Regions from separate parts of the Streptococcus himalayensis genome, predicted to be linked through region 1. Evidence: predicted binding sites of a transcription regulator. Region 1 holds the regulator's gene; the other holds the start of a gene.
The links. Region 1 encodes CtsR, which represses protease genes until heat stress. Its sites were predicted from a motif close to TTGGTCAAAAAAGGTCAAANA; they were not measured.

Region 1 (16,102 bases):
TCCTTTCAAGTAGGGTTGACAGGGTCTTAGTCCCTCATGTTTTAATGGTGAAGAAGGAGGAAAGATATGTTTCAGTTTTTGATTTTCTTGTATGTTACCTTGCCATTTTTGTCTGCTTTATGGATGAAAGAGCGAATTTCTGCACTCTGGCGACTGGTTTATGCAATACCAGTCTCTCTGGTGTCTCTGGCTTTGCTAGGGCAATTTACCAGAGTTGTCAGTCAGGGAATGTTCATTACTGGCTTAGTCCTTCTTTGGTTCATTCGTCCCTTAGTAGGAAAATTTGTTTTTGGTCAAGTTCACCTGTCTCACTTTGTTGTCCATGGTCTCATCAGTCTGTTGCTCGTATTGGGATTATTCTTTTTCTAAAAACAACTGCTCGACATACTCCTTTTGCCGTGGAATGACGAGTTGGGTTTCTAAAAAGTTCGGAAGGTCTGCTGGTGCTATCCAGATGAAATCGCTTGTTTCTCCGTCTTGGAGAGTAATCGTATCTTTTCTATTGTCAACCTTTGCCCAAAAGAGGTCAAAGATACACTGGTCATCATGGGCCACAAAGTGGTGGTAATGGATAAGCTGATCAGTCTGTAGATGGATACCGGTTTTTTCTGCAATTTCACGCAGAATAGCTGTTTCAGAACTTTCGCCAAATAGGGCAGAGCCGCCTGCGGTTGCTTCATAGTAATGAGGGTAGGAGGCTTTCTTGCCGTCTCGTTGCATGAATAAGATACTGCCGTCCGTATGAACGAGGATACATTCGACGACCAAGTGGTAAAGGCCTTGTGGAATTGCTTTTCCTCGCTCTAGGATATGCTCTGTCTTTTGTCCGTTTGCCAAGTAGGCGTCCCAGTATTCTGCCATGTTTTCACCTCTTCTATTTATAGTAGAACTTTAGTATAACAAATTTTATTGGGAAATTGTCAGTTTTTTCAGATAATTTTTCTTCTCTTACCCCTATTTTCCAGTCTTTGTGGTATAATAGATGATAACTTTGCAAGACTGCAAGGAAATGATAGTTTGAAGGAGAATCATACATGTCAGCAACGAAAATGACAGCACAAGAAATTATCCAATTTATTGCGGATGCGAAAAAGAAAACAGCGGTGAAAGTGACCTTTGAGGGTGAACTCGCGCAACCTGTACCTGAAACAGTGACCAAATTAGGCAATGTCCTTTTTGGTGATTGGGCGGATATCGAGCCCTTGCTTGTGTCACTGACGGAGAATAAGGATTATGTCGTGGAGCAAGATGCAAGAAATTCTGCCGTGCCTTTACTAGACAAGCGTTCCATCAATGCACGGATTGAGCCAGGGGCTATTATCCGCGATCAAGTGGAAATTGGGGATAATGCGGTGATTATGATGGGAGCGGTCATCAATATTGGTGCCGAAATCGGTAGCGGAACCATGATTGATATGGGCGCTATTCTCGGCGGTCGTGCCATTGTTGGAAAAAATAGTCATGTGGGTGCTGGAGCAGTCTTGGCAGGTGTTATTGAGCCAGCTAGTGCCGAGCCGGTGCGTGTTGGGGACCATGTTTTAATTGGAGCCAATGCTGTCGTGATTGAGGGCGTGCAGATTGGCAGTGGTTCAGTTGTAGCAGCTGGTGCCATCGTGACTCAAGATGTTCCTGAAAATGTGGTTGTTGCAGGAGTGCCTGCTCGAATTATCAAAGAAATCGATGAACAGACCCAGCAAAAAACAGCTCTAGAAGACGCTCTACGGACGCTTTAATAGGTGAGAAGATGCTAGATATTCACCAAATCCGCCGGGATCTTCATCAGATTCCTGAAATTGGATTAGAAGAATTTAAGACCCATGCCTATCTCATGCGGGTCATTAAGGATTTAACAGAGAGCCTTGATTTCGTTGAAATCAGAACTTGGCGAACGGGAATTTTAGTCTTTGTTAAAGGAAGTGCACCGACTAAAACGATTGGCTGGCGGACGGATATTGATGGTCTGCCGATTGTAGAGGATACTGGGCTTCCTTTTGCTAGTCAGCACGAAGGACGCATGCATGCTTGTGGCCATGACATGCACATGACGATTGCCCTAGGTTTGCTGGAGCAACTGACGCAAAAACAGCCAAAGAATCATCTTCTCTTTATCTTTCAGCCAGCTGAGGAAAACGAAGCTGGGGGTATGCTCATGTATGAAGATGGAGCCTTTGGCGAGTGGTTGCCAGATGAGTTTTATGCCTTACATGTCCGTCCTGATTTGAAGGTCGGTGCGATTGCGACCAATCGTGGAACCTTATTTGCAGGGACTTGTGAGGTCAAATTGACCTTTAAGGGCAAGGGAGGGCATGCTGCCTTTCCACATGAGGCAAATGATGCCTTGGTGGCAGCAAGTTATTTTGTGACCCAAGTGCAATCCGTTGTCAGTCGCAATGTCGATCCCATTGAAGGAGCTGTGGTGACCTTTGGTGCAATGCAGGCAGGAGTGACCAATAATGTCATCGCAGAAACAGCCTTTTTACATGGTACTATCCGAACCTTGACTATGGAGATGAATCGCTTGACCCAAGAGCGGGTTCGGATCATTGCTGAAGGTGTGGCTCAGTCCTTTGGAATGGAGCTCGAAATCGAGCTGAAACAGGGGGGCTATCTTCCTGTGGAAAATCATGCAGGCTTGGCAGATCAAATGATGACCTTCTTTGAGGAGGAAGAAGGCGTGGATTTGATTGATTGTCTTCCAGCTATGACAGGAGAAGACTTTGGTTATCTGCTAAATAAGGTGGATGGGGTCATGTTTTGGCTAGGGATTGATAGCCCTTATGCTCTCCATCATCCTAAGATGACGCCAGATGAAGCCGCTTTGCCATTTGCCATCGAAAAAGTTGGGAAATTTTTACGGATGAAAAGTGAAGAATAGGGGATATCAGTGATGTAGGAGAGGTGGGACATGTTCCCTCTCTCTTTTCCCCTTTTAGGAGGAGAGATGAAAGACGCATTAAGACAAGAAGTATTGAGCTGGATGAAAGATTTTTCGGGTGCTGAAAAGGAGCGGGCAGATGAGTGGCTTATTGGGCAAATATTAGCTAGCACTGCCTATCAAAAGGCGAAGGTGCTTGCCACTTATCTGTCCTTTTCTCACGAGATGGCAACAGATTTCCTGATTGCGACAGCTTTAAAGGATGGAAAGCAGGTGCTAGTCCCCAAGACTTATCCACAGGGGCGGATGATTTTTGTGGACTATAATCCTGAGCAACTGGTGCAAACTTCTTTTGGTCTATTAGAGCCTCGGAGCGAGCTTGCGGTTGATCCAGCTATGATTGACTTGATTCATGTTCCCGGGGTTGTCTTTACGAAAGAGGGGTATCGGATTGGCTATGGTGGTGGCTATTATGACCGCTATTTGGCGGATTATAAGGGTAAAACGGTTAGTACGATTTATGGCTTTCAAGAAAGGGATTTTGAGCCTGAGGTCCATGATATTCAGATAGGAAAGGTATATAAATATGGAAAAACTATGGGATAAGCGTTACCCAGTGACCAGCGGTTTACTGGCATTGACAACGCTTGTGTTCTTAGCGATGTTACTGTTGCGAGGCTTTGCTTATAGTAGCACGCAAACTATTTTTGATTTTGGCGGTGTTTATGGACAGGCAATGCTGGCTTTTCCAAGTCAGCTATGGCGGCTAGTATCAGCGATTTTTGTCCACATTGGCTTCGAGCATTTTTTCCTCAATATGCTGACCTTATATTTTATCGGTCGGCAGGCGGAGGATATTTTTGGCTCTATTAAGTTTCTCTTGCTCTATCTGTTGGCAGGTATCATGGGAAATATGTTTGTCTTTTTCTTCACCCCAAATGCGGTGGGAGCAGGAGCTTCTACCTCGCTGTTTGGGATTTTTGGAGCTATTATCATGCTTCGCTATGCGGTTAGAAATCCCTATATTCAGCAGTTGGGACAATCCTATCGGTCGCTTTTGGTGGTTAATTTACTCTTTAGTCTGTTGCCGGGAATTAGTCTAGGAGGCCATCTGGGGGGAGCACTAGGAGGTGCCCTCTGTGCTGTGTTTCTGCCGGTGCGAGGGGAAAGACGAGCGTATAGTTTAGTAGAAAGAATTCTAGCCCTTGTTGCCTATCTTTTGTTGGTATTTGGTTTACTCTTTCTAGCTTTTAGCCGTCGCTAATTCCTCGATTCTACTTTGTAAAACTACTATATATAAGGTTGGCAAATTAAAAAACTCTCTCGGAGAACATTTTGACAAAGGCTGAATTTCAGTTGTAAGTTCAAAGACATTGCATTCTAAGAACCTGTATTCACACCATCGCAGGATCCTTAAAATAAGCTAATTTGCGATAATTTCACAAACCTAACTTCCCAGAATGTTGAAAAGTTAGTATCTGAGGTCGCCTTTCAAATGCATCATATTGTGAATACAGCTTTAAAGTTGAGAGCATCGAATGATTTTTTGTTTTGACTGACTTGATGGAGAAATCTTTCTGTCAGTCTATACTCGTCAAACATCAAAATCTGACCTTGTTAACTCACCTTGCTTCAACAGTCCAGTGGATTGTTGAAAGTTGGAAATAATCCTCAGCTAATCTCCGTTACCCCTGCGTTTTTTAGGGCACAAGTTAGGTTAGTTTTATGCTTCATCTTCCACAATTCTCGATTGTAGAACCTAGTCAGATTTTGATGTTTATAGAGTACTAAAAAAGGTTAGCAACATGATGTTTGCTAACCTTTTATGATCAGAAGGGTCGTTTATTGAAGTTTGATAGATTGGATAGCCAGACTACATTTCTTTGTCGGTCGTCAAGTTGTTGAAATATCAAAGCCTAACGAGAGTTAAGATGGCTATTCTAGCCTTTTTGACGTCCGATCAAAATTTGACTGGAAATGGTAATCTCTGTCAAATCAGACCAATCCATACTTGTTTTATCTATATGAAAGAGGAGGGGAGTCATGGCAAGGAGGGCTACTTTGCTGTCCTCGGTTAGAGGATAGGTCGCTGTTGCGGAGATAGTGCTCTCTATCTCAAAGTATTCCCTGAAATGCTCGATGATATCTTGGTTGTTATAGTCCGTTTTTCCTACTTTCTGGCGAATCTCCTTGAGGTGCTCTTTAGTGGGAATGACCTTGATGAGCTTGCCGTTGGGAGCTAAGACACGTTTGAATTCCTGATAGTGGGCCGGAGAGAAGATATCTAATAACATATCCATGCTATTTTCTTGTAGCGGAAGTTTGGCAAGGTCTGCCACAAACCAGCGGATGGCTTTTTCTTTGTCACTCTTGGCACCTAATTGTACCGAGTGCTTGGATAAGTCAAAAGCATAGAAGGTTTTAGTGGGAAAAGCTTGTTGTAGATGGCGTGTATAGTAACCCTCCCCGCAGCCAACATCGAGAATATGCTCGTGCTCTGTTTGCTTGCCCAATAAATCGTTAAGCACTTGTAAAATATGCTGGTAGTAACCAGCTTCTAGCACCAATTGCCGCTGTTGGAAATTTTCCTTATCATAGGTTTTGGATTGCTTGATATGGGGAGCAAGGTTGACATAACCAAACTTACTGATGTCAAAGCAGTGTCTGTTGGGGCAAATCAGGCTCTTTTCTTGCAGATTTAAAAGTTCCTTGCAAAGAGGGCAGCTGAAATGGCGGTGGGCATGTGCAAAGGGTGAAACATTTGGAAGCATTAACGAGACCTCATGGTTTGTTCTAAGATGTGAAGGGAGTAGGAACTCTTATGGAGGGTGATATGCTCCCAAAAACCGTCTCCTTTTTGCCGTGGGATAAGATGGGAATGAAAATGTGTCCCCTCGTCCATTAGATTTTTGTCATTGCGTAGAAGAGTAACACCGTCAATGGGGAGTGTCTCCTCCATAAGAGTGATCACCTCTTGCTCTAGCTCTGCTAGCTCATGAAGAAGGGGCAAGGGGAGTTCAGACAGGCTGGTAAAATGGTCTTTACTGATTATCAAGAGGTGTCCTGTCTGAATGGGGTCTATATCCCAAACTAGTTTGAAATGTCTGCTTTGATACAGAATGGCTTCCTCTGAAATATCGTGACAAAAGATACACGTCATGCTCTGCTCCCCTTTTTAAGATGAGATAGTAAAAACTGAGAGCAAGTCCCAGTTTTTATGGTTAATAAGTAATAACGAAATATTTTTTCTTACCACGGCGGATAACGGTTAATTCGTTTTCGAGTTTGTCAGCATCTGTCAATGCATAGTCAAGATCCTGTACACGATCTCCGTTCAGGTAAATCGCTCCATTTTGGACATCTTCACGAGCTTGACGCTTAGAATTCACAACGCCTGCCGTCACAAGGAGTTCAACAATGTTGAGGCTATCCTCTGCTGTTACAGTGTGGTTTGGCACGCCACGAAGTCCTTGTTTGAGTTCTTTGACAGAAAGGTTTTTGATATTTCCTGCAAACAGTTGCTCAGTAATGTTTAGTGCTTCTTTGTAAGCTGCTTCACCGTGGACCAAGGTCACCACTTCACGGGCAAGGATTTTTTGAGCTAGGCGTTCATGAGGTGCTGCTTCAAATTGTTTTCGGATTTCTTCAATTTCGTCAAGTGGTAAGAAGGTGAAAATTTTCAAGAAACGAATGGCATCGGCATCCATAACATTCATCCAAAATTGGTACATTTCGTATGGTGAAGTCTTATCAGCATTGAGCCAAACGGCATTGCCTTCTGATTTTCCGAATTTTTTACCAGTCGCATCAGTAATGAGTGGAACAGTAATGACATGGCCAGTTTTGTCTGCCTTACGGCGGAGTAATTCAGTTCCGGCAGTCATATTGCCCCACTGGTCACTTCCGCCAATTTGGAGAGTGACATTATGCAAGCGATTGAGTTCATAGAAGTCAAAGCCTTGCATGATTTGGTAGGCAAATTCTGTGTAGGAAATCCCTGTTTCAATCCGCTTTTTCACTGATTCCTTACTCATCATGTAGTTGACCGTGAAGTATTTGCCGATGTCGCGCAAGAAATCAATAAAACTGATGCTCGCGAACCAATCATAGTTGTTGGTCATGACAGCCTTGTTGTCCCCATTTTCAAAATCAAGGAAACGTTCTAGTTGAGCTTGGATACTTTTCACCCAGCTATCCACCGTATCTTTTGTTTGCAAGCTCCGTTCGGTATCTTTGAAAGAAGGGTCTCCAATCAGACCAGTTGCGCCTCCTACAAGAGGGTAGGGTTTGTGACCAGCCAGTTGCAAGTGGCGGCAGACAAGGATTGGGACCAAATGTCCTAAATGTAGGCTGTCGGCAGTGGGATCGTAGCCTGAATAATAAGAGACTTGACCCTCTTCTAAGGCTTTTCGTAAAGCATCTTCATCTGTGGTTTGAAAAACCAAGCCACGTTCTTTTAGCTCATCAAAAATGTGCATGTCTCTTCTCCTTTTTTGTTTATAGTTAGATTCCATTGTACCATAAAATGGGGAAGAAAGGGATGGATTTGCTAAAAAAGTTTGAATTTTCAGCCCTTCGTTTGTAAGGAAGATTAAAAATTTGCTATAATAGTTCTAACTATGAGGTGAAAGAGCATGAAACAGATGATTGAACGTATGAAGGGTTACTTCCAGAAACGACCGAAAAAGGAAAGAATTCCCAAAGAAGAGTGGACCATAGGAGATGTTGCAGGTGTGGGTCTGAGAACCTTGAAACTCCTTTCTAATTTACTATTTATTTTAGGTTTTCTGGGTTTCTTATTTGGAACAGGGATTGCCTTGGGCTATACGGCTAGTCTTTTGGATGATGTTAAAGTGCCAGATAAGGAAGAATTGGTCACGCAAATCCGTAACATTTCAGCGATTTCTGAGTTAAAGTATGCGGATGGCAGTTCGATTTCGGCCATTGATAGCGATTTGTTACGGGTTGCAGTAGAAAGCCAAGATATTTCAGAAAATATTAAAAAAGCAGTGATTGCTACCGAAGATGAGCATTTTAAGGAGCATAATGGAATTGTGACCAAGGCAGTTTTCCGGGCAACCTTAGGCTCTGTGGTTGGGATTGGCTCTTCTAGTGGAGGCTCGACCCTCACGCAGCAATTGATCAAGCAGCAGGTGGTGGGAGACGCACCGACTTTTAAACGCAAGGCAGTGGAAATTGTGGATGCACTCGCCCTCGAACGCTATTTATCAAAAGATGAGATTTTGACAACCTACCTAAACGTTGCCCCCTTTGGTCGGAATAATAAGGGGCAAAATATTGCAGGTGTAGAGGAGGCTGCTAGAGGAATCTTTGGTGTGGCAGCCAAGGACTTGAGCATTCCGCAGTCGGCCTTTATCGCTGGACTTCCGCAAAGTCCGATTGTTTATTCTCCTTATGCAGCAGATGGTCGCCTGAAAAGTCCTGAAAATATGGCACTGGGACTAGAGCGAGCCAAGAATGTCCTCTATAATATGTACCGGACAGGTGCTCTAACAGAAGAAGAATATAATCTTTACAAGGATTATGACCTCAGCCAAGAATTTTTACCAGCTGAGCGAATTCCAGAGATTACCCATGACTACCTCTACTTCACAGCGATGGAAGAAGCCAGAAAAGTGATGTATGATTATGTCATCAAGAGAGATCAGGTTTCTGAGCAGGATTTGAAAAATGATGCGACGGTCAAGGCCTACCAAGAACTTGCTGCCAAAGAATTGAGCGAGGGAGGCTATATTGTCACCACGACCATCAATAAAAATATCCACACAGCCATGCAGAATGCTGTGGACAATTTTGGTGGTCTTTTGAATGACGGGACTGGTTTTGTAGAGACTGGAAATGTGTTGATGGACAATCGAACAGGGGCTGTTCTTGGATTTATTGGTGGACGAGATTACCAGTCCAATCAAAATAATCACGCCTTTGACACCGTCCGTTCGCCAGGATCCACCATTAAACCGATTTTGGCCTATGGAATTGCCATCGATCAAGGTTTGATGGGAAGTGCCAGCGTTCTTTCCAATTACCCAACCAACTTCTCCAGTGGGGAGCCGATTATGCACGTTGATAGCCGAGGAACAGCCATGATGGACCTCCAAGAGGCTCTGAATACATCTTGGAATATTCCAGCTTACTGGACCTACCAGCTGCTTCGAGAAAAAGGGGTAAATGTCCGTGGATACATGGAAAAAATGGGGTATGATATTGCAGAATACGGTATTGAAAGTCTCCCGATGGGGGGCGGTGTAGAAGTCTCTGTTGCTCAACATACCAACGGATTTCAAACCTTGGCCAATAATGGAGTCTACCTAGAAAAGTATATGGTTGCAAAAATCACCAAAAAAGATGGCACTGTGATTTATGAGCATACAGATAATCCTGTGCAAGTGTATTCCAAGGCTACAGCGACCATTATGCAGCAGTTGCTTCGGGGGGTTCTAACCTCTGGTGCCACAACGACTTTCCGCTCTCGCTTGTCGCAAATCAATGGTCAAGTAGCAGGCGGAGATTGGATTGGAAAAACAGGAACGAGCCAGTTCAATGGCGATATGTGGCTGATGTTATCAACTCCTAAAGTGACCTTAGGAGGATGGATTGGGCATGATGACAATACCTCCATGGCTCCTCTGACTGGCTATAATAACAATGCCAATTTTATGGCCAACTTGGTCAACGCGATTCATCAAGCAGATCCGAGCGTTCTGGGCATCAATGAAAAATTTAACCTAGATCCTAGTGTCATTAAGACAGATGTCTTGAAATCAACAGGAGATAGACCAGCAACGGTGACAATCAATGGACGTACGATCAGTGTGAGTGGTCAGATGGTTCCAAGCTATTGGGCAAAAAATGGCGCCCCTGCTACAAGCTATCGCTTTGGAATTGGTGGTTCAGATAGCGATTACCAGAAAGCCTGGGCAGCTATTTTAGGAAATCGATAAAACAAAACTCTGTTGGTGAAGAATCAGCAGAGTTTTTCATCGAAAAATGTCAGATTCTGTATAAAATCCCTTGTCAATCATCTAAAATTTTGGTATACTAAGTAGGTTGTAAAAACAACAAATACTCATTTTAGATGAATTGTGGAGCTGTTGCCGCTTGGTCGCCCTGCAAGTTGAAATCTAAAAGAGGAGAAAAAACAAAAAAGGAGACATTACTCATGGCAGTAATTTCAATGAAACAACTTCTTGAGGCTGGTGTTCACTTTGGTCACCAAACTCGCCGCTGGAATCCTAAGATGGCAAAATACATCTTTACAGAGCGTAACGGAATCCACGTGATTGACCTTCAACAAACTGTAAAATACGCTGATCAAGCCTACGACTTTATCCGTGATGCAGCTGCAAACGATGCGATTATCTTGTTCGTTGGTACGAAAAAACAAGCTGCTGACGCTGTAAAAGAAGAAGCAGAACGTTCAGGTCAATACTACATCAACCACCGTTGGTTGGGTGGAACTCTTACAAACTGGGCAACCATCCAAAAACGTGTCGCTCGTTTGAAAGAAATCAAACGCATGGAAGAAGAAGGAATTTTTGACGTTCTTCCTAAGAAAGAAGTAGCATTGTTGAACAAACAACGTGCTCGTCTTGAAAAATTCTTGGGTGGTATCGAAGAAATGCCACGTATTCCAGATGTTATGTATGTAGTGGATCCACATAAAGAGCAAATCGCTGTGAAAGAAGCGAAAAAATTGGGTATTCCAGTTGTTGCGATGGTGGATACAAACACAGATCCAGATGACATTGATGTAATCATTCCAGCAAACGATGATGCAATCCGTGCAGTTAAATTGATCACTGCGAAAATGGCTGACGCAATCATCGAAGGTCGTCAAGGTGAAGATAGCGTTGAATCAGTAGAAGCAGAATTTGTAGCTACTGAAACAGAAGCAACTTCTATTGAAGAAATCGTTGAAGTTGTAGAAGGCGAAAACAACTAATCATATAAACATGTAAAACAACCTAAGGGGCGGGCTCAGCCCTCCCCTTTTTTTCAATAAAACTAAATAGGAGATCTAATAATGGCAGAAATTACAGCTAAGCTTGTAAAAGAATTGCGTGAGAAATCTGGTGCTGGTGTCATGGACGCGAAGAAAGCCCTTGTTGAAGTAGATGGGGACATCGAAAAAGCGATTGAATTGCTTCGTGAAAAAGGGATGGCAAAAGCAGCTAAGAAAGCTGACCGTGTAGCAGCAGAAGGTTTGACTGGTGTTTACGTAGATGGGAATGTAGCAGCAGTTGTTGAAGTAAATGCTGAAACGGACTTTGTTGCGAAAAACGCTCAATTCGTTGAATTGGTAAACGAAACAGCTAAAGTAATCGCAGCAGGTAAACCAGCTAACAACGAAGAAGCACTTGCCCTTACAATGCCTTCAGGTGAAACGCTTGAAGCAGCTTACGTAAACGCAACTGCGACAATCGGAGAAAAAATCTCCTTCCGTCGTTTTGCCTTGATTGAAAAAACAGATGCGCAAGCATTTGGAGCTTACCAACACAATGGCGGACGTATCGGTGTTATCTCTGTCATCGAAGGTGGCGATGAAACGCTTGCAAAACAAGTATCCATGCATATCGCTGCCATGAAACCAACTGTTCTTTCTTATAAAGAATTGGATGAGCAATTCGTGAAAGATGAATTGGCACAATTGAACCACGCAATCGAACAAGACAATGAAAGCCGTGCAATGGTTGGTAAACCAGCCCTTCCATTCTTGAAATATGGATCAAAAGCACAATTGTCTGACGATGTGATTGCGCAAGCAGAAGAAGACATCAAAGCAGAATTGGCTGCTGAAGGCAAACCAGAAAAAATCTGGGATAAAATCCTTCCAGGTAAAATGGATCGCTTCATGCTTGACAATACAAAAGTTGACCAAGCTTACACCCTTCTTGCACAAGTCTACATCATGGATGACAGCAAGACAGTTGAAGCTTACCTTGACTCAGTGAACGCTAGCGTTGTAGCATTTGCACGCTTTGAAGTGGGTGAAGGAATTGAAAAAGCAGCGAACGACTTCGAATCAGAAGTTGCTGCAACAATGGCTGCGGCTCTTGGTAAATAAATCGACTAGCAAAATCGAACTCTTAGGGGTTCGATTTTTTTGAGGATTTAGAACTATTTTTTAGGATATGAAGGGGTAAATGGTTTGAAAAGTATGCGGGGTACCTTTCGTTTCAGGATGTTGGAAATAACTAAGGTTGTAACGGGATGCTAGATTTTTTCGGAAACCAACAATTTTTATAGGCAGTTCAGCCTCATCTAGATCATTCGATTGAATACACAATGAAAATCAAAGGTAGCATTTTGCCTGCTTTCTTAGATAGTTTGGATATAAATTATCTCTTTTTATGGCTGTCTTTTTCCTCTGCTAAAAAATCATCCTATTGGACTTACTTAGCCAACTTCATTATATGAGGGAATGAAAAATACATATCGTATGCCTATTTTTGAAATTACAGGAGTATCATTAAGGCTGTGAGTAGCTTTGTTTTAAGGACTTCTTTAAAAATGGTGGGAAAGAAAATCAGCATGGCTTTTGCTTTTCAAAGTTTGCCTTTTAGGGTATAATAGTCAAAGATGGTCAATATCAGTAGAGAAGGGGTCGGCTATGGGAGCGAAAAATACATCAGATAGTATTGAAGAGTATATCAAAGCCCTGCTTGCACGAGTGGGCATTGCAGAGTTAAAGCGTAGCGAGTTGGCAGATGTTTTTCAGGTCGTTCCAAGCCAGATAAACTATGTCCTAAAGACGCGATTCACAGAAAGTCGCGGCTACATTGTCGAGAGTAAGCGCGGCGGTGGTGGCTATATCCGGATTGGCAAGGTTGAATTTTCAAACCATCATGATATGATTTGCGAATTGGCTAGTAGTGTTGGCGAACATCTTAGCCAGCAAGTGTTCGAAGATGTCATTCAAATGTTGTTTGAAAAAGGAGTTTTGAGTTATCAGGAAGGGCAACTTCTCCTGTCTTTAGCGACGGATATGGTTCTAGGTGAGGGTGCTGAGAAGATTCGGGCACGGATGTTAAAACGGATTTTACAACAAGTAGATAGAAAAGGAATGTAGAAGATGAAGTATTCAAAGGCCTTGGAGCAGAGCTTGGCGTCGGCTCAAGTGTTAGCTAGTCATTTTGAAACGGACTATCTGGAGTCTTGGCAGGTCTTAATCGCGATTGCCAATAATCCCTATAGTGTAGCAGGCTCGGTCCTCAATGATTATCCTCTGGAGGTGGACAATCTGGAAGAAGCGGCCTATACTGTGACAGGAAAAGCCTATCAAAAAGAAGCGAAACCAGGAAAACTTGCCTTTTCTTATCGCTTGAAGGAATTGTTTGCAACAGCAGAGAAGATTGCCTCGGCTACTCGTTCAAAAAGTATAGGAACTGAGCATGTCCTTTTAGCGATGTTTTTGGATCGTGGTAGTCTTGTGGCTCATATTTTAGAGCAGGCAGGTTTTATCTATGAAGAGACGGATAAGGCTGTTCGGATTGCAGACTTGCGGAAAAATCTGAGCCAACGTGCGGGTTGGGACAAGGAAGCCTGGAAAGCCATTCGAAACTTGCAGAAAGCTCCTAATCCAAACAAGCAAAATATGGCCAATATGATGGGGATGCCACAACCGCAAAGCGGTGGTCTGGAAGACTATACCCGTGATTTGACCGAACTAGCAAGAACTGGCCAATTAGAGCCGGTCATTGGTCGTGACGAAGAGATTTCGCGAATGATTCAAATCCTGAGCCGAAAAACCAAAAATAATCCGGTCTTGGTCGGAGATGCGGGAGTTGGAAAAACAGCTTTGGCTTTAGGTCTTGCCCAACGAGTGGCAAGTGGATCTGTTCCTAACGAGATGGCTAAAATGCGGGTACTCGAGCTAGATTTGATGAATGTGGTAGCAGGGACGCGTTTCCGTGGAGATTTCGAGGAGCGGATGAATAATATCATCACAGATATCGAAGAAGACGGCCGTGTTATTCTCTTTATTGATGAGTTGCATACCATTATGGGGTCTGGAAGCGGAATTGATTCGACCTTGGACGCGGCAAATATTCTCAAGCCAGCCTTGGCACGTGGAACCCTTCGGACGGTTGGTGCAACGACTCAGGAAGAATACCAAAAGCATATCGAAAAAGATGCAGCTCTCTCTCGTCGTTTTGCGAAAATCACCATTGATGAGCCAAGTGTGGCAGACAGCATTCGAATTTTGAAGGGATTGCGGGAAAGCTATCAAGCCCATCACAAGGTGGTGATTTCAGATGAAGCGATTGAAACGGCAGTCACCTATGCCCATCGGTATTTGACCAGTAAGCACTTGCCAGATTCGGCTATTGATTTGCTAGATGAGGCAGCAGCCACGGTGCAAAATAAGGGAGCAAAACAGGGGGATATGTCCCAGTCTGAGTTGACAGAACTGGATGTGGCGGTGATGGATCAACAATTCAAACAAGTGTCTCGCCTATTGAAAAAAGAGCTATCTCCGCAACCCTTTACCCTAAAGGTGGAAGAGGCGGATATCTTGACGACCTTGAGCCGTTTATCAGGTATTCCTGTTCAAAAGTTAAGTCAGACAGATGCCAAGAAATATTTGAATTTGGAAACAGAACTGCATAAGCGTATCATCGGACAAGACGAAGCAATTTCAGCGATTAGCCGTGCGATTCGTCGCAATCAATCCGGCTTGAAAACCAGCAAGCGTCCTATCGGCTCCTTTATGTTTCTGGGGCCGACAGGGGTCGGAAAGACAGAGCTGGCTAAGGCTTTGGCTGAATTGCTGTTTGATGATGAATCAGCTCTCATTCGCTTTGACATGAGTGAATATATGGAAAAATTTGCAGCAAGTCGTTTGAACGGGGCTCCTCCGGGCTATGTTGGCTATGACGAGGGCGGCGAATTGACAGAGAAGGTCCGCAACAAGCCTTACTCTGTCCTCCTCTTTGATGAGGTGGAAAAGGCTCATCCAGATATTTTCAATGTGCTCTTGCAGGTCTTGGATGACGGCGTTTTGACTGATAGCAAGGGACGCAAGGTTGATTTTTCAAATACCTTGATTATCATGACCAGCAACCTTGGGGCGACCAGCCTTCGAGATGACAAAACCGTTGGATTTGGGGCACGTGATGTACGTTTTGACCATGCCAATATGGAAAAACGCATGTTAGAAGAGTTGAAAAAAGCCTATCGTCCAGAATTTATCAATAGGATTGATGAAAAGGTTGTTTTCCATAGTCTCTCGAGTGAACATATGCAAGAAGTGGTCAAAGTCATGGTAGGTCCATTAATTGCAGCACTCAGAGACAAGCATGTGGAATTGAAATTCCAACCATCTGCTCTCAAATGGCTAGCAAAAGAAGGTTATGACCCAGAAATGGGGGCCAGACCCTTGCGACGAACCCTCCAAACCCAAGTCGAAGATCCGCTATCAGAGTTACTGCTAAAAGGAGAACTAGGCGAAGGAAGGAGCTTGAAAGTCGGTGTCAAAGGCGATAAACTCAAGTTTGACATAGTGTAATTATAGGAAAACGAGGCTGAGATAAAAGTGTCCAGCCTCGTTTCTTTTATAGCTTTAACAGTTTGACGCAGTAGTTGTCTGCTTTGTAAAACGTTGATAAATCAACATTCTAGTGGAAGAGGCTAGCAAACATTTCGCTAGCTCTATTTCCAACCTTCCACAATTATCAATTGTGGAACCTAGTCAGATTTAGTATAAGGACAATCAAAAAGATAGGGCAAGCCCTGTCTTTTTCTGTGTAGACAACAGATAAAAACCTATATAATACTCATTTAATTTCAAAAATAGCCATTTTATTTAAACGTATTTATTTTAGGTTAAAAATGTAGAGAACTAAATGAGTTAAACAGGATACTTTTCCAGTAAATAAGATGAATAATCATAGAACACAGGTAGTTTACATCCAAACCACCTAAGAAAATATCAAGATGCTAATTTTGATTTTCATTGGGTATAAGAAGAACAGGTCATAGACACATATATGCATGTATCCTATTATTTTTAAGTCTAGAATAATTGTTAAACTAACATTTACCCCCCCCCCGAATTTTTAAAAACTTTGTCAAAATAGCAAGATATCTATTGAATTTTTATGGTGAGAGTGGTACAATATAGGTGATTTTATAGAAAAATTAAAGTCTATAAAAAAGTAAAACTCTAAAGGAGAATAGGATGAAAAAACGTAAGAGTTTTGAATG
Region 2 (16,102 bases), 290 kb from region 1:
CGCACAATGCGGCGCTAGCTGCCATTGCAGATCGGATTATTCGGATGAGAGACGCGACGGTTCAGTCGGTCGAATTACAGGAACATCCAGCGGATATTTTGACCTTGGAATATTAGGAGGTGCGAATGGCAAAAAAGACATACCATAAAGATTTACGCCAAGCCATTACCTCTTCCCTAGGGAGATTTCTCTCTATTTTTAGTTTGATGATGATTGGCTCTATGACACTGGTTGGATTAAAGACTACACCCCTAAATATGCAGCAGTCTGCCCAAGCCTATCTGAATCAATATCGAACCATGGATTTGGCTGTGATAGCCAGCTACGGCTTTAGTCAAGAGGATATGGAGGAATTATCCGATGTGAAAGGCTCAGAGGTGGAGTACGGTCACTTGGCGGATGTCACGGTGGGGAAGACCGACAAAGCCTTTCGTCTCTTTTCAAAGCCTAAAAATATCTCTCAATTTCAGTTGATGAAGGGAAAATTGCCAGAAAAATCAGGTGAGATTGCCTTGCTCAGTCCTTTACAAGGAGATTATCAGCTGGGAGATACGATTTCATTTTCACAAAAAAAGGATCAAAAGCTACTGAGGTCAGAGACTTTTCGAGTGACTGGCTTCGTCCATTCTTCAGAAATCTGGGATACTCATCATCTGGGAATGTCTAGTGTCGGTGCAGGGGATTTGACAGGCTATGGGGTAATCCTTGCAGAGGATTTTGAACATGAGACGCCGACCATTGCACGATTGAGGAGAAAGGATTTACAAGGGGAAGCCTATGATAGTGAGAAATCTGAGAAAAACATAAAAGAAGCCAAAAATACGCTCACCAAACTTTTAGAATGTAAGGGAGAAAGGCGGCTAGCTGCGATAAAACAAGCTGCCCAAAAAGAGCTGGATCAAGGCAAAAAAGCCTTAGAAACTGCTAAAATTGACTTAAAAAAAGGCGAACAAGAGCTGCAAGAACAAGAAACCCAGCTCAGAGCGATTGGTGTGACGCTCGATAGTCCCCAAGCTAAGCCCTTAACAGCAGCGAAGGAAAAATTTGAAGCAAGGCGAAAAGAAGCAAGTCACAAATTAGCAGCCGAAGAAAAGCGCTTATCAAAAGCCCAAGCAGAGATTGATAGCCTAAAACAACCAACCTATCAAGTCTATACTCGCTCTAGTCTGGCAGGTGGAAATGGCTATATGATTTTTAACAATGCTAAAACGAGCATTAGAGCGGTGGGAAATCTTTTTCCACTGGTTCTCTATCTGGTGGCGGCCTTGGTGACTTTTACAACGATGACGCGTTTTGTAGACGAAGAACGTTCCCATGCTGGGATTTTCAAGGCCTTGGGCTATAGCAATCGACAAATCATTGCAAAATTTGTGGTCTATGGTCTCACTGCTAGTTTCACCGGCACGGTGGTTGGAGTGTTTTTGGGAAATTTCTACCTCTCTCCGGTAATCGATCGGATTGTCACCGAGCGAACGGTCTTAGGTCCTTCGGCAGTTCATTTCTACCCTAGCTATTTATTGCTGTCCTTGGGCTTTTCGCTCTTGTCGGCGGTTTTTCCAGCTTATCTGGTAGCACGACGAGATGTGGTTGAAGAGCCAGCTCGCTTGCTTCAGGCCAAGCCTCCAGTTGCAGGCTCAAACATTTGGTTAGAAAAATGGGCTTGGTTGTGGAGCCGATTGTCCTTTCATCAAAAGGTCACGGCGCGTAATATATTCCGTTATAAGCAGCGAATGCTGATGACGATTATCGGTGTTGCAGGTTCTGTTGCTCTTTTATTCGCTGGTCTAGGCATTCGGAGTTCTATCTCAGAAGTGGCGGACTTGCAGTTTGGTAAGCTCTTGACCTATGATGTGATTGCTGTGGCAAAATCCTCTGATGAGCAAATAGAGAACTGGCCTTCAGACATTCGGGCTACTCTGCCGATTCGCTATGAAACTACTCAGCAAGAGATTACGGGTGTAAAAGAAGAGCAGACTTTATCATGGGTAGTTACAAGGGATGTAGAAAAGTTGGCAGATTTTGTAACCTTGAGAGCCAGCAATCAAAAGCCCTTGACATTAAGCGATGATGGCGTGATTATCTCGACCAGACTGGCACAACTCTATCAAGTAGACGTTGGCGACTGGCTCCCTCTCACCTACCAAGGGAAACCTCTCAAGCTAAAAATAGCAGGAATTACGGAACTATACACAGGCCATTTTTTGTATATGACAGCTGATTATTTTGAAGCATTGACAGGAGAAACCTATCAATCAAATGCTTATTTTGTGACGCTAGCCAATCAAACAGAAGCAGCCATCCAGCAAGTCAGCAGTGAGCTTTTGAAGCTTGATAAGGTAGCGGCAGTTGTGCAAAATACAAGTCTGGTCAGTCAGCTGCGTACCATCGTAAGCTCTCTAACGGCTGTCATGATGATTCTCATCATCTTGTCCATTTTACTCGGCTTGGTGATTTTGTATAATTTGACAACCATCAATGTAGCAGAACGCATTCGTGAGCTATCTACAATAAAAGTACTGGGCTTTTACCATCAGGAAGTCACGCTCTACATCTATCGAGAGACTATCGTGTTATCGATACTTGGGATGCTTGTAGGTTTGCTGGGCGGGCGTGTGTTGCACCAAGTGCTTCTTTCCATGATCAGCTCAAATACGACCTTGTTTCCAACGACTGTTTCTTGGGAAGTGTATGTCTTGCCTTTATTGGTAATCAGTAGTATTTTGTTGATGTTGGGATTACTGGTAAACCGACGCTTGAAACGCTTAGATATGTTAGAAGCTTTAAAATCAGTGGATTAGATAAAATTCTAGGTCTGACTAAAAAAGTTATAGACAACAAAGGACTGAATTCTGTGTGAAGCAGAATCCAGTCCTTTTTGTCATCTTTGAACAAAGAAGTTTAGGCTAGGAAATAGTTAGGAAAATCGTGGGAAGTGATTACTTGCCAAGGGATAGGATATCTAGAAATAAAGCGATGTATTTATCTTGCTCAGGAGAATTTTGCAGGCGTAAGATAAGCTCGGATAGGTTTTCGTCGTAACTGTAGGAAAATGGGCGAAAAAAGTTGCTAGGAGAGACTTCTAAGACATTTAAAATAGTAAATAGTGTTTCTAAGGAGACGCTTCTTTTATTATTCTCTAAAAAGTTGATGTAGGGAAGACTCAGTTCTGCACGTTCAGCTAACTCTTGCTGGGTAAATCCTTTTTCCAAACGATAGTGACGAATGAGCCTACCAATATCTCGTCGTGTTAGATTACTCATATCCCCTCCTTAGTATCTGATATAAACAATTGTATATTTTTCCGTAGGTTTGATATATAAACTATTAGTATTTTGTTTGCGATATTTATTTACTAATAGTTTATATAAGTGATATAATATAGCTTGAGAGTTTATATAAACGAGGGGTATATTATGGTTTATCACAATGAAATGACGCGTGTTCAATTACCAGCCTTACTACATTTGACCCGTTTGGGGTATCTTTATTTGGCAGAGCATGATCCTTTGCTTCAGTCAAGAGATGCTACTACCAATATTCTACTACCAGTATTTAAAGAAGCATTTTTGAAACTGAATCCAGAAGCGACAGAGGATGATTTTTGTCATGAAGTCCAAGACATTCGATTGGAACTGGGGCAGGATGACCTAGGAAGAGACTTTTTTAACCGTCTACAAGGGAGAGGGAAGAACTCGGTGTATCGGTTGATAGACTGGGAAAATTTTAGAAACAATACCTTGCAGGTATCTCTGGAGGTATCTTGTGAGCATGAGGGAGCTAGTTTTCGACCGGATATCATGATTTTTGTCAATGGTCTACCTCTATCGTACATTGAGGTTAAAAAGCCAAATGCAATTCGAGATGGCATGACAGGTATTCGGTCAGAGTTTGAGCGTATGGAACGACGATTTGAAAATCAGAAGTTTCGAAAATTTCATAATATCACCCAGCTCATCTCCTTTTCTGATAATATGCCCTACCATACAGATGGTGGTTATCAAATGCAGGGGTCTTATTATGCTTCTACCAGTAAATCAAAGACCAAGTTCAATTCTTTCAAGGAAGAAAGATGGAGTGAATTGGTGGATGATGTCTCTCCCTTGTCCGAGAAAATCCTTGACCAAGTCCTATATGATACCAACAAAACAGTTTTAAAGCATTCACCAGCATTTCAGACGAATTGTGCAGAAACTACCCCGCTCAATCATTTCTTAACATCGCTGTATCATCCAGAACGATTGAAATTTTTACTAAGATATGGAATCGTCTATGTAGAAGAAGAGGACAAGGATGGTCAACCGCTCATTCAAAAGCATATTATGCGTTATCCACAGCTATTTGCGACAAAAGCGATTGTAGAAATGCTCAAGCGTGGTGAGAAAAAGGGGGTCATTTGGCATACGCAGGGTTCGGGGAAAACGGCTCTTGCCTTTTTTAACGTTGCTCATCTCAAACATTATTTTTCAGAGCAAGGCAAGGTTCCGCGATTTTATTTTATTGTCGATCGCCTCGATTTGGCTGATCAAGCGGAAAAAGAATTTCGAAAGCGAGGGTTGAGTGTTCGACGGATTGCGACAAAGGCTGAATTAAGTGGAACATTTTCAGAAGATATTGCGGTTGTGAATATTCAAAAAGTCAATGAAGATACAGATTTGACCGATCAGTCAGGCTATGATTTGAATGTGCAAAATATTTACTTTATCGATGAAGCCCATCGTTCCTACAATGTAACGGGGTCTTATCTTCCCAATCTTTACAATGCTGACGAGGGAGCCATCAAGATAGCTCTTACAGGGACCCCCTTGATTTCTTACCAAGAAGAGAATAATCAAAAGAAATTATCGCAACAGACGACACGCGAAATTTTTGGAGATTACATCCATAAATATTATTACCATCAATCGATTGAGGATGGCTATACTCTTCGTTTGATGAGAGAAGATATCGCTTTTTCTCATCAAGAACAATTAAATGCTTTGGATGAAGCCTTAAAGAACGAGGTGGAAAAAGGGAGTATCAAGGAAAAAGATTTCAAAGCTCATTCGCGTTATGCTTCTGCTATGTTGGACTATATTCTTCATGATTTTGAAGAGTTTCGCATTCGATTTGCAGATCAAACGATGGGCGCGATGGTGGTCGCTCATTCTTCTGAACAGGCTAGGGAATTGTACCGTCAGCTATTAGAGCGTCAAGAAAGTGGAGAAAGTCAATTAAGTGGTGCTCTTATTCTTCATGATGTGGAAGACAAGGAGAAGATGAAGCAAGAACGAGAAGCTTTTAAGGCTGGTAAAATTGATATTTTATTTGTCTACAGCATGTTATTGACAGGATTTGATGCTCCACGGTTGAAAAAATTATACCTAGGGCGTAAAATTCGTGCCCATAATCTCTTACAAACGCTGACGCGTGTCAACCGTCCTTATAAGGATTATCGTTTGGGCTATGTGGTTGACTTTGCAGATATTTCCCAAGAATTTGACCTGACCAACCAAGCCTATATTGATGAGTTGAACCGTGAATATGCGGATGCTTTGGATGAAGAAAATGTCTTCGGTTCGATTTTTATGTCCGCAGATGAAATTGCTCAGCATTTAACAGAAGCAGAAAGCATTTTACAGGCTTATCCGACAGAGAATTTAGAGTTATTTGATCGAGAAATTTCTACTATTCAAGATAGGAAACAACTTCAAGAGCTCAGAAAGGCCTTAGAAAATCTCAAGGAGAACTACAATCTAGCACGCTTGTTTGGTCATGAGGAATTGGAAAAGCGAGTGGATCGCTCAAGTGTAGCGAGCTTGCTATCGATGGTGACCAATCGTTTGGCAACGATGAATCTGCTGGAGCAAGGAGGACAGACAACGAGTACTGAATTACTCAATCTTGCTATGAGTCAGACTCAGTTTACCTTTTTTAAGCGAGGAGAAGAAGAATTACAACTAGCAACCAAATCCATGCTAGAAGCACAAGGTCAGGCTGCACGTGAGCTAGAGGGGAATTGGGATCAGACAGATCCAGAATGGATTTCCTTATATGAGGAATTTAAGCGTATTCTGCAAAAAGTCAATCAAGAGATGGGCGAATTTACAGCTGACCTTGCTTATGCACATCAAAAAGCCTTTAAAGACATTGAGCAACAAATCAAGTCTTTAAATCAAAAAAATGATGAATTAGCGAAAGCCTTTCATCACGATAAAAAGTATGCTAGAGCCTATCGTCAGGTGACAGAAACCAAGGATATTGAAACACATCGTCCGGTTTTTGAAATGATGAAGGCTTCAAAAAAGGAACTGGATCGGCGCGTGATGAACAATCAAGGAATTTTAGCTGGAAAAACTTATTTCGAGACAGAAGCGACGCAGATTTCTCGACAAAGTATGAAAGAATTAAACTTAAAAGTAACCCCAAAAGTGGTGATGAATTTCTCAAAACTCATCACAGATGAATATATAGGAGAATATGAATACTAATGGAAACAACTTATACAGAAACCATCAAACAATTAGTGGATGATTTAAAGGCAATTTTTACCCATGCAGGACTGGGAGGAGAAGCTGGAGAGTATAAACTCCTGACCCAGTCCTTCCTCTATAAATTTTTAAATGATAAGTTTCTCTATGAAGCCAAGAAAGTGGACCCAAGTTATGAGTTTCAAACATTGGTGACTCTTTCTGAGGACGACTATGAATTTCTCCTCATGGACATTGGAAATAACACAGCAAGAATGAAAGTCGAGCATTTACTTGAAAGCCTTCATCCTAAGCAAAATGAAGCTGATTTTAGCCAGACCTTTGATGATACCTTAAATGCTATTGCCGTTGAAAATAACGATATTTTCTCTGTCCATACAGCTGGAAATACAGATATCCGCCTCTTTGATGCCCACTTAATCGCAGAAAATGTCGCTGATTTTTCAAAACGAAATGATGTGGCTAAAAAAATCATCAATAAACTGGCTTCTGTCCGCTTTGATGAGCAAATCTTTTCAGAAGGATTTGACTTCTTCCTGACTATTTTTGAATACATGATAAAAGACTACAACAAAGATGGTGGCGGAAAATACGCAGAATACTATACTCCCCATTCTGTCGCAAAAATTATCGCAGAAATCTTGGTCGGAAAAGACGATCCCTACAATGTCAAGATTTATGATCCATCAGCTGGTTCAGGAAGTCTCTTGATGAACTTGGCAGGGAAAATCGGAACAGATAAGACTAGCGTTTATAGTCAGGATATTTCTCAAAAATCCTCCAATCTGCTACGCTTGAACTTGATTTTAAATGGTCTCAGTCATTCCATTCAAAATATCGTCCAAGGAAATACCATTATCGAAAATCGGCATACTGAAAAGATGGACTATATCGTCTCAAATCCGCCGTTTAAGCTAGATTTTTCAGATTGGCAGGCAGAGGTAGAAACGCAGGTCGATAGTCACCGCCGCTTCTTTGCAGGGGTGCCAAGCATTCCTAGAAAGAAAAAAGAGAGCATGGCGATTTACCAGCTCTTCTTGCAGCACATTATCTACTCGCTGAGAGAAGATGGAAAGGCGGCTGTTGTGGTGCCGACCGGCTTTATCACAGCTCAATCAGGGATTGATAAGAAAATCCGTCAACATCTGGTCAAAGAGAAAATGCTAGCAGGAGTTGTGTCTATGCCGTCCAATATCTTTGCGACCACAGGAACCAATGTTTCTATTCTTTTCATTGATAAAACCAATAAGGGAGATGTTATCTTGATTGACGCCTCCAATCTTGGAAGCAAGGTCAAGGAAGGGAGCAATCAAAAAACAGTCCTCTCAGCAGAGGAAGAAACAGACATCATCCATACCTTTATCGACAAAGAAGCCAAGGAAAACTTTTCCGTCCTTGTCAGCTATGAGGAAATTGAAGAGAAAAACTATTCCTTGAGTGCAGGGCAATATTTTGAGATTAAGATTGACTATGTGGACATTACCGCTGAAGAGTTTGAAAGGCAAATGGCAGAACACCAAGCCAGCTTGGAAGCTCTCTTTAGCCAATCACGGACCTTGGAAGAAGAGATAATGGGGCAGTTAGGGAAGTTAGGTTTTGGGAATGATGATTATTAAATAGGGAAGATACTTTAATGAAGCTAAAAAAATTAAAAAATATTGCTACAATACATAATGGGGCTACACCTTCGACATCTAAGCCTGAATATTATGGTGGTGAACTTTCGTGGATAACCCCCAAAGATTTATCAAATAGCAACAATAAATATGTTAAATGTGGAGAACGAAATATCACTGAATTAGGAGCTCAACAAATTGGACAATATCTGCCGAGGGGGACTGTACTTTTATCAAGTAGGGCTCCAATCGGATTATTAGCTATTGCAGAAAAGCCGTTATATACAAATCAGGGTTTTAAAAATATTGTAGTAAATCAGGAGATTTTAAATAACGAGTTTTTGTATTATTACCTATTAGCGTCCAAAGAAAATTTACAGAATTTAGGTTCAGGAACAACATTTAAAGAAATATCTAAGAAGAACTTGGAAAGTTTCTCAGTGCCTTGCCCTCCCCTCCACACCCAACAAAAAATCGCCACCCTCCTTTCTGCCCTTGACGAAAAAATTGCCCTCAACAATCGAATCAATGAGGAGTTGGAGAGAATGGCAAAAGAGCTTTATGATTACTGGTTTGTCCAGTTTGACTTTCCTGATGAAAACGGCAAACCCTATAAATCATCAGGTGGAGAGATGGTCTACAACGAAGCCCTCAAGCGAGAGATTCCTAAGGGGTGGGAAGTGAAGAGTTTGGTAAATAATAATCTTTGTAAAATAATTAAAACAGGCGTAAATGATTTTTTCCAAAAATACTATTTAGCCACGGCGGACGTAAACGAAACAACTATATCTAATGGTGAAGTGATTGAATTCGAAAGCCGACCTAGTAGAGCAAATATGCAGCCAATTTTAAATTCTGTATGGTTTGCAAAAATGAAAGATAGTATAAAACATATATTTTTAACATCGGAAATGTCAGTTTTTATAGAGAATTATATTTTTTCAACAGGTTTCGTTGGTCTACAATGTTCCGCTGAAAGTTTTGAATATATAGCTTCTTTTATTCGATTCTCAGGTTTCGAATCTATAAAAAATGATTTATCTCATGGGGCGACACAACAAGCGGTTAATAATACTGATTTGAAGGAAATTGAATTATTAGTTCCAGATAAGCGGGTATTAGAAGAAAAATACCACTATTTAGCAAAACCTATTTTTTCAAAAATAAGCTTAAATATGATAGAAAACCGCAACCTCGCCCAACTCCGCGACTGGCTCTTGCCCATGCTTATGAACGGTCAGGTGAAAGTGGAATGATAGGAGCAGATTGGATACAGGCCTTATGTGCCTTACTGAGCCTACCTCTAACTTTTTTAACGATTCATATCACCTATAGATATGAGAAAAAGAAGGCGATATTTGAAGAAAGGTTCCGTCTTTATGGACTCTTAGTTCATAAATTACAAAAATTAACAGCGAATCATGAGTACTTACCTATACTCTTTCCAGAGGTTCAAGGATTCATCGGTGAAATATACTTTTTTGCAAGCGATGAAATAAATAGACTATTTCAAAGTTTTTTAGATGAATGCCATCATGAATCTGTGCGATTGGAAAATAAAAATCGCAGTAAAGAATACAATGTATTCGATGTCTATATTTTTACAATCATCAGAAGTATGAAATGGGAAGTGAAACATAGAAAAGATATCTCACGGAAACAAATAGATCAAATAGAGCAAGAAGAAAAGCAAGCTCTAGGGACATTCTTTGTGAGCGAATCAAGCGTCCCATTATTTCCAGATTAAAAAAATTTATTTACTAGAAATCCATAAAGCAAACAACCACCCCACCAGTTTCAACTGATGGGGTGGGTTTATCGTTCATCACACAATCGGAATGGAGATTTCAATCAAATTGCTCGAATAGATGGTTCTGATACCCGCTTGATCGATATGGGCGGTGTCAATTTTTCGCTTGAGGAAGAATTCGCGGATTTTATCGACTTCTTGCTCACGAATGGCGCGGTGCTTGTTGGAAATCAAGATTTCGTAGTGAAGGGGTGCTTGGGTAAAAACTACGTCAGTATTTCCAGCAGAGAAGGTTTCAACCAGTGTCGCATCGGTACTTTCTAACTGGCTTTGTACCAAGCGGGCGTGGCTATTGGTTGTGTTGATGAGTTTCATAAATTCCTCCTTGCTTTTGTTCTATTATAGCACTTTTTGATGATGGTGTAGTAGACATTTTTAGTGTACTTGTTGTTTTTTCCACATTTCAATACCCCATTTGTGGCTGCCACGTTTTAATGCTGCGATGGCTTCATCGATGGGAAACCAAGCTAGCTGATTAAAGTCCTCTAAAGGAGCTTGACTTTGCTCAAATTGGCTTACTTCATAGATGTAGGCAGGGTTGTAAAAGTGGGTATCACGGTGGCTAGAGTAGAAATATTCGTCAGCCTGACCGTAGTAGTGGCCAATGGTTGCTGTAAAACCCAGCTCTTCTAGGAGCTCACGCTGAAGGGCTGCTAGGTGATTTTCGCCTTCTTCAATCTCACCACCTGGCAAGAACCAAGCACCGTTGGGAGCTTGAACCAGAATGATGTTTTCCTTAGTTTTATCAGGGATGACTGCATAGACTCCATAGCGATTGGTGTAGTCAACTCCCTCTTTTTTCTCTCCAAAAGTTGCAATAGTCATAGGATTTCCTCGCGAATCTGTATAGGAATATTATAACACATTACAGAAAATTTACCTAGCTATTTTGAGGAGAAATGAGAAGAAATTTTATGCTTCTTTTTCTTTTGTATTTGCCTTGATGAGGATATTGCCCTTGCTTCCCATAACAGCTTTGAGGGATTTTTCGGTCGGATGTTCAAGGTAGAAGTCGGTGATAGCATCTTCGATATGGTCTTGAATGGTTCTACGCAGAGGCCTTGCCCCCATTTTCGGATCGTAGCCTAAATCAACCAGTTTTTCCTTGACTTTATCTGTGACATCCAGATGAATACCATTGCTTGAGAGACGCTGATTGACATCCTCTAGCATGAGATGGACGATATGAAGGAGATTGTCCTTGCTGAGGGCTTTAAATTCGATAATGCCATCAAAGCGGTTCATGAATTCTGGGCTGAAGAAATTGCCTAACTCTCCTAAAACAGAATTGGTGCGACCTTCGCGTGCAGCTCCAAAGCCGACGCTCGCCTCAACCTTGCCTGTACCAGCATTGGAGGTCATGATGATGATAGCGTCTTTAAAGCTGACTGTGCGGCCTTGGCCATCGGTCAAACGGCCATCATCCAATACCTGAAGGAACATGTGCATGACATCAGGGTGGGCTTTTTCGACCTCATCCAGCAAAATGAGGGAGTAAGGATTGCGACGCACACGCTCGGTGAGCTGTCCTGCTTCCTCGTAACCGACATAGCCCGGAGGGGCACCGACCAATTTTGCCACGCTGTGTTTTTCCATATATTCACTCATATCAAAGCGAATCATGCTATCGGCTGAGCCAAAGAGTTCGATGGCTAGTTGTTTGGATAGCTCCGTTTTTCCGACCCCTGTTGGTCCGACAAAGAGGAAACTTCCGATCGGACGATTCGGCGTACCGAGTCCAACACGGTTGCGGCGAATGGCCTTGGCAATCTTGTCCACGGCCTCGTCTTGCCCAATGACATGTGCTTTTAAGTCTTCAGCTAGATGAATGAGTTGGGATTGCTCTTTTTCCTTCAAATCACCAACTGGAATATTGGTCTTTTGCTCGATGATATGCTCGATTGTTTTCTCGCTGATAATCGGCGTATCTTGATCCAGCATTTTATTTTTTTGCAGCTCCTTATATTTGGCAATCTGGTCGCGGAAGTAGGCTGCTTTTTCGAAATCTTCATCTCGTGTGGCTTGGGTTTTGAGATTTTCAGCCTCAATCAAGCGTTGGTCAATGACCTTTGGATCGACAAAATTGAGGGTGAGGTTCATTTTTGAACCCGCTTCATCCAAGAGGTCAATCGCCTTGTCTGGCAAGAAACGGTCTTGGATATAGCGATTGGAAAGGACTGCAGCGGCTTCAATCGCCTCATCAGTATAGGTAACGTGGTGGTAGTCTTCGTATTTTTGTTGAATGCCTTTCAAAATCGTGATGGTTTCTTCCACTGTTGGCTCATCAACCTTGACTGGCTGCATACGACGCTCCAAGGCTGCATCTTTTTCGATAATGCGGTATTCGTTGAGAGTTGTGGCACCGACCAGTTGCAATTCTCCACGTGCAAGAGCAGGTTTTAAAATATTGCCTGCGTCCATATTGCCGTCACCAGCAGAGCCAGCACCGACAATTTCATGAATTTCATCAATAAAGAGAATAACATCGTTGCGTTTGCGGATTTCCTCCATCAACTTTTGCATGCGTTCTTCAAATTGACCACGGATACCCGTTCCTTGAACCAGACTGACCACATCCAGACGAATGACTTCCTTGCCTTGAAGTTTGTGGGGAACATCTCCATCCACGATTTTTTGTGCCAATCCTTCTACAACAGCCGTTTTACCGACCCCAGGCTCTCCGATGAGTACAGGATTGTTCTTAGTTCTGCGGTTTAAAATCTCAATGACACGAACGATTTCCTCATCACGGCCAATCACGGGGTCAATATTGCCTTGGCGGGCAATTTCTGTGACGTTAATTCCAAATTCGTCCAAAATGCCTTTTGGTTGTGGCGGTGTTTGATTGCCTCGTTGACCACCACGACCTCCAGCACCACCTGCCTGTGTAGGAGGTGTTTTGGGTTCTTGTGGTTGTTGGAAATTTTCCAGATTGCCAAAGAAATCATTAAACGGATCAAGTGGTTGGTGCATGTTGCTAAAACCTTTGAAGATAGCATTTTCTGGATCTGTTTTCATGATTTGGTAGCAATTTTGGCAGAGGTCAACCTGACGTTGTTTTCCATTGACATTTGTATAGAGATGGATAGTTGATTCATTGATTTTACAGTTTTGACAAAGCATATAATCCCTCTTTTCTATTTGATACTTGTAGCAATCTGACCATTGGTCAAATTTAGTCAAACTTTCTACTTTCATTATAGCAGTATTTGAAAACATTGCAAGAAGAAAGTATTGAACGGCAAAAAAATAGCTGAAAGAGGGCTAAAATCGAGGATTTCAAGGGATAATTTTTGTAAAAATAGAGTTTTTATAGCCCAATAGGCAGAAAATATGGTAAAATAGGAACGTATAAAGGAAATAGGAGACGTAAAATGGAATCACATTTAGTACGAATTATCAACCGCTTGGAGGCTATGGCCAAAGATGGCGGTAACCTAAAGCGTAACTTTGAACGTGAGGGAGTTGTGGTAGCAGAAGTTGCTTACAACTACGATGAAGAAAATGGTTCAGTGTTCACACTTCGCGATGTAGCAGCACGTGAAACCTATACGTTTGATAGCATTGACTTGATTGCAATGGAAATTTACGAATTGCTTTATTAAAAATCACAAAGGGGTCTAAGCTTGTTTTTATACAGGTTTAGATCTTTTTTTGTTTAAAAAATATTTATTTAGTATTTTTTGAATTTTATATTGAATTTTTATTCATATTGTGGTAGACTAATATTCAGTTTGAATTTAGAGAGGTCTATGATGAATTTTTCGTTTTTACCAAAGTATTTACCCTATTTCAACTATGGGGCTGTCGTGACGCTTATTGTATCGGTTTGTGTCGTCTTTTTTGGAACGATATTGGGAGTGACGCTGGCTTTTGCTCAACGCAGTAAATTTCGCCCCTTGGCTTGGCTAGCCAATCTTTATGTCTGGATTTTTCGTGGAACGCCGATGATGGTTCAGATTATGATTGCCTTTGCGATGATGCAAATCCAAGCACCGACGGTTCAGATTGGGATTTTAGGGGTTGATTTATCACGCTTGTTACCAGGGATTATCATTATTTCCATGAATAGCGGAGCCTATGTGTCAGAGACGGTACGGGCTGGGATTAACGCTGTTCCAAAGGGGCAGCTAGAAGCGGCCTATTCACTGGGAATTCGTCCAAGTAAAGCCATGCGATACGTTATCCTTCCCCAAGCAGTGAAGAATATTCTGCCAGCTTTAGGCAACGAATTTATCACCATTATTAAGGACAGCTCACTCTTATCTACCATCGGTGTGATGGAGCTGTGGAATGGTGCGACAACCGTTGCGGCAACGACCTATTTGACCCTGACACCGCTCTTGTTTGCGGCAGCTTATTATCTGGTCATGACGAGCGTGTTGACCTTAGCTATTCAAGCATTTGAGAAACAGTTAAACAAAGGAGGGCAAACTCATGCGTGAGACCATTATTTCCATCAAAAATTTGCATAAATCATTTGGAAAACATGAAGTACTAAAAGGGATTGATTTGGACATTGAGAAGGGACAGGTCGTTGTGATTATTGGACCGTCCGGTAGTGGGAAATCTACCTTCCTGCGAACTATGAACCTGCTTGAAGTGCCAACCAAGGGGACGGTGACCTTTGAGGGGGTTGATATCACGGATAAGTCAAATGATATTTTTAAGATGCGAGAAAAAATGGGTATGGTCTTTCAGCAGTTCAATCTGTTTCCGAATATGTCGGTGTTAGACAATATTACCCTGTCACCGATGAAGACCAAGGGATTGGGAAAGAATGAGGCTGAAAAAATTGCCTATGATTTGCTTGAAAAAGTTGGCTTGCCCGATAAGGCTCATGCTTACCCTCAGAGCTTATCAGGTGGTCAGCAACAGCGGATTGCGATTGCACGCGGTTTAGCAATGGATCCTGATGTTCTTTTATTTGACGAGCCAACGTCAGCCCTCGACCCTGAGATGGTCGGAGAGGTTTTAAGCGTGATGCAAGAGTTGGCAAAATCTGGGATGACCATGGTGATTGTCACCCATGAAATGGGCTTTGCGAGAGAAGTGGCAGACCGTGTTATCTTTATGGATGGTGGCGTTGTGGTAGAAGACGGCACACCCCAGCAAATCTTTGAAGAAACCAAAGAAGAGCGGACAAAGAATTTCTTGTCTAAGGTGTTATAGTATTCCGATTTTTAAGCACGAAGTTTCAAGCTGGGCCCTTGCTCAGCTTTTAGTGTCATACTCAATGAACATCAACCTCTGACTGGTTTCACAATTGAGAATAGTAGAAGGCAATCGTTAAAACTAGCGTAGCTTGTGTCCTAAAAACCGCAGGTAGAACTAGAGGGTAGCTGAGGCTGGTTTGTCCCACTACCATTTCCAACCTTCAACAGTCCGCTGAATTGTTGGAGCAAGGTGAGTTAACGATGTCAGATATTGCATGTTGACGAGTATCCATTCTGATAGAGAATGCTTGATATAGATAGAAACTATAAGGCTATCTAGCCAAGAACTGCTAGAGCCTGCTTTCATTTTTTGATATAATAGGAAAAAAGAAAAGGAGATGAGAAATGGTAGTCATTGATGGGAAGGTGCTTGCGGCGAAGTTACAGGGGCGTTTGGCAGAAAAAACAGCTCTTTTGAAGGACAAAACGGGATTAGAACCAGGCTTGGTTGTGATTTTAGTGGGGGAAAATCCTGCCAGCCAAGTCTATGTGAGAAATAAGGAGCGTTCAGCACTTGCGGCTGGTTTTCGCAGTGAAGTTGTGCGAGTTCCTGATACGATTACCCAAGCAGAGCTGCTGGGTCTGATTGAGCGCTACAATCAAGACGATGCTTGGCATGGGATTTTGGTGCAGTTGCCCTTGCCAGCCCATATAGATGAAGAGGCAGTCTTACTTGCGATTGACCCTCAAAAAGATGTGGATGGTTTTCATCCGACCAATATGGGCAAGTTCTGGAGCGGTCATCCTGTCATGATTCCCTCAACGCCAGCAGGGATCATGGAGATGTTCCGCGAGTATGGGATTACGCTTGAAGGGAAGAAAGCAGTCGTGATTGGTCGGAGCAATATCGTTGGAAAACCCATGGCCCAACTTCTTTTAGATGCCCATGCGACAGTGACCATTGCCCATTCACGGACGGAAAATCTAGCGCAACTAGCACGTGAAGCAGATATCTTAGTTGTAGCAATTGGCCGTGGGCATTTTGTGACCAAG

Region 2: the regulator CtsR is predicted to act here: its motif matches at 13,059-13,079, upstream of BFM96_RS00135 (ATP-dependent Clp protease ATP-binding subunit).

What each region holds. Positions count from the first base shown of each region.
Region 1 is NZ_CP016953.1:328,446-344,547, reverse strand. It holds gene BFM96_RS01610 (hypothetical protein) at 67-369, shown strand; gene BFM96_RS01605 (NUDIX hydrolase) at 355-861, opposite strand; gene dapD (2,3,4,5-tetrahydropyridine-2,6-dicarboxylate N-acetyltransferase) at 1,035-1,733, shown strand; gene BFM96_RS01595 (N-acetyldiaminopimelate deacetylase) at 1,745-2,875, shown strand; gene BFM96_RS01590 (5-formyltetrahydrofolate cyclo-ligase) at 2,942-3,481, shown strand; gene BFM96_RS01585 (rhomboid family intramembrane serine protease) at 3,462-4,139, shown strand; gene BFM96_RS01580 (putative RNA methyltransferase) at 4,816-5,646, opposite strand; gene BFM96_RS01575 (HIT family protein) at 5,646-6,035, opposite strand; gene tyrS (tyrosine--tRNA ligase) at 6,097-7,353, opposite strand; gene pbp1b (penicillin-binding protein PBP1B) at 7,531-9,837, shown strand; gene rpsB (30S ribosomal protein S2) at 10,056-10,838, shown strand; gene tsf (translation elongation factor Ts) at 10,920-11,960, shown strand; gene BFM96_RS01550 (CtsR family transcriptional regulator) at 12,507-12,965, shown strand; gene BFM96_RS01545 (ATP-dependent Clp protease ATP-binding subunit) at 12,969-15,404, shown strand; gene BFM96_RS01540 (G5 domain-containing protein) at 16,077-16,102, shown strand, end outside.
Region 2 is NZ_CP016953.1:42,212-58,313, reverse strand. It holds gene BFM96_RS00180 (ABC transporter ATP-binding protein) at 1-116, shown strand, start outside; gene BFM96_RS00175 (ABC transporter permease) at 126-2,798, shown strand; gene BFM96_RS00170 (helix-turn-helix domain-containing protein) at 2,937-3,260, opposite strand; gene BFM96_RS00165 (DEAD/DEAH box helicase family protein) at 3,414-6,467, shown strand; gene BFM96_RS00160 (HsdM family class I SAM-dependent methyltransferase) at 6,467-8,083, shown strand; gene BFM96_RS00155 (restriction endonuclease subunit S) at 8,101-9,339, shown strand; gene BFM96_RS00150 (hypothetical protein) at 9,336-9,830, shown strand; gene BFM96_RS00145 (DUF1827 family protein) at 9,909-10,208, opposite strand; gene BFM96_RS00140 (NUDIX hydrolase) at 10,269-10,718, opposite strand; gene BFM96_RS00135 (ATP-dependent Clp protease ATP-binding subunit) at 10,806-13,016, opposite strand; gene BFM96_RS00130 (DUF1797 family protein) at 13,268-13,498, shown strand; gene BFM96_RS00125 (amino acid ABC transporter permease) at 13,649-14,338, shown strand; gene BFM96_RS00120 (amino acid ABC transporter ATP-binding protein) at 14,331-15,065, shown strand; gene BFM96_RS00115 (bifunctional methylenetetrahydrofolate dehydrogenase/methenyltetrahydrofolate cyclohydrolase) at 15,455-16,102, shown strand, end outside.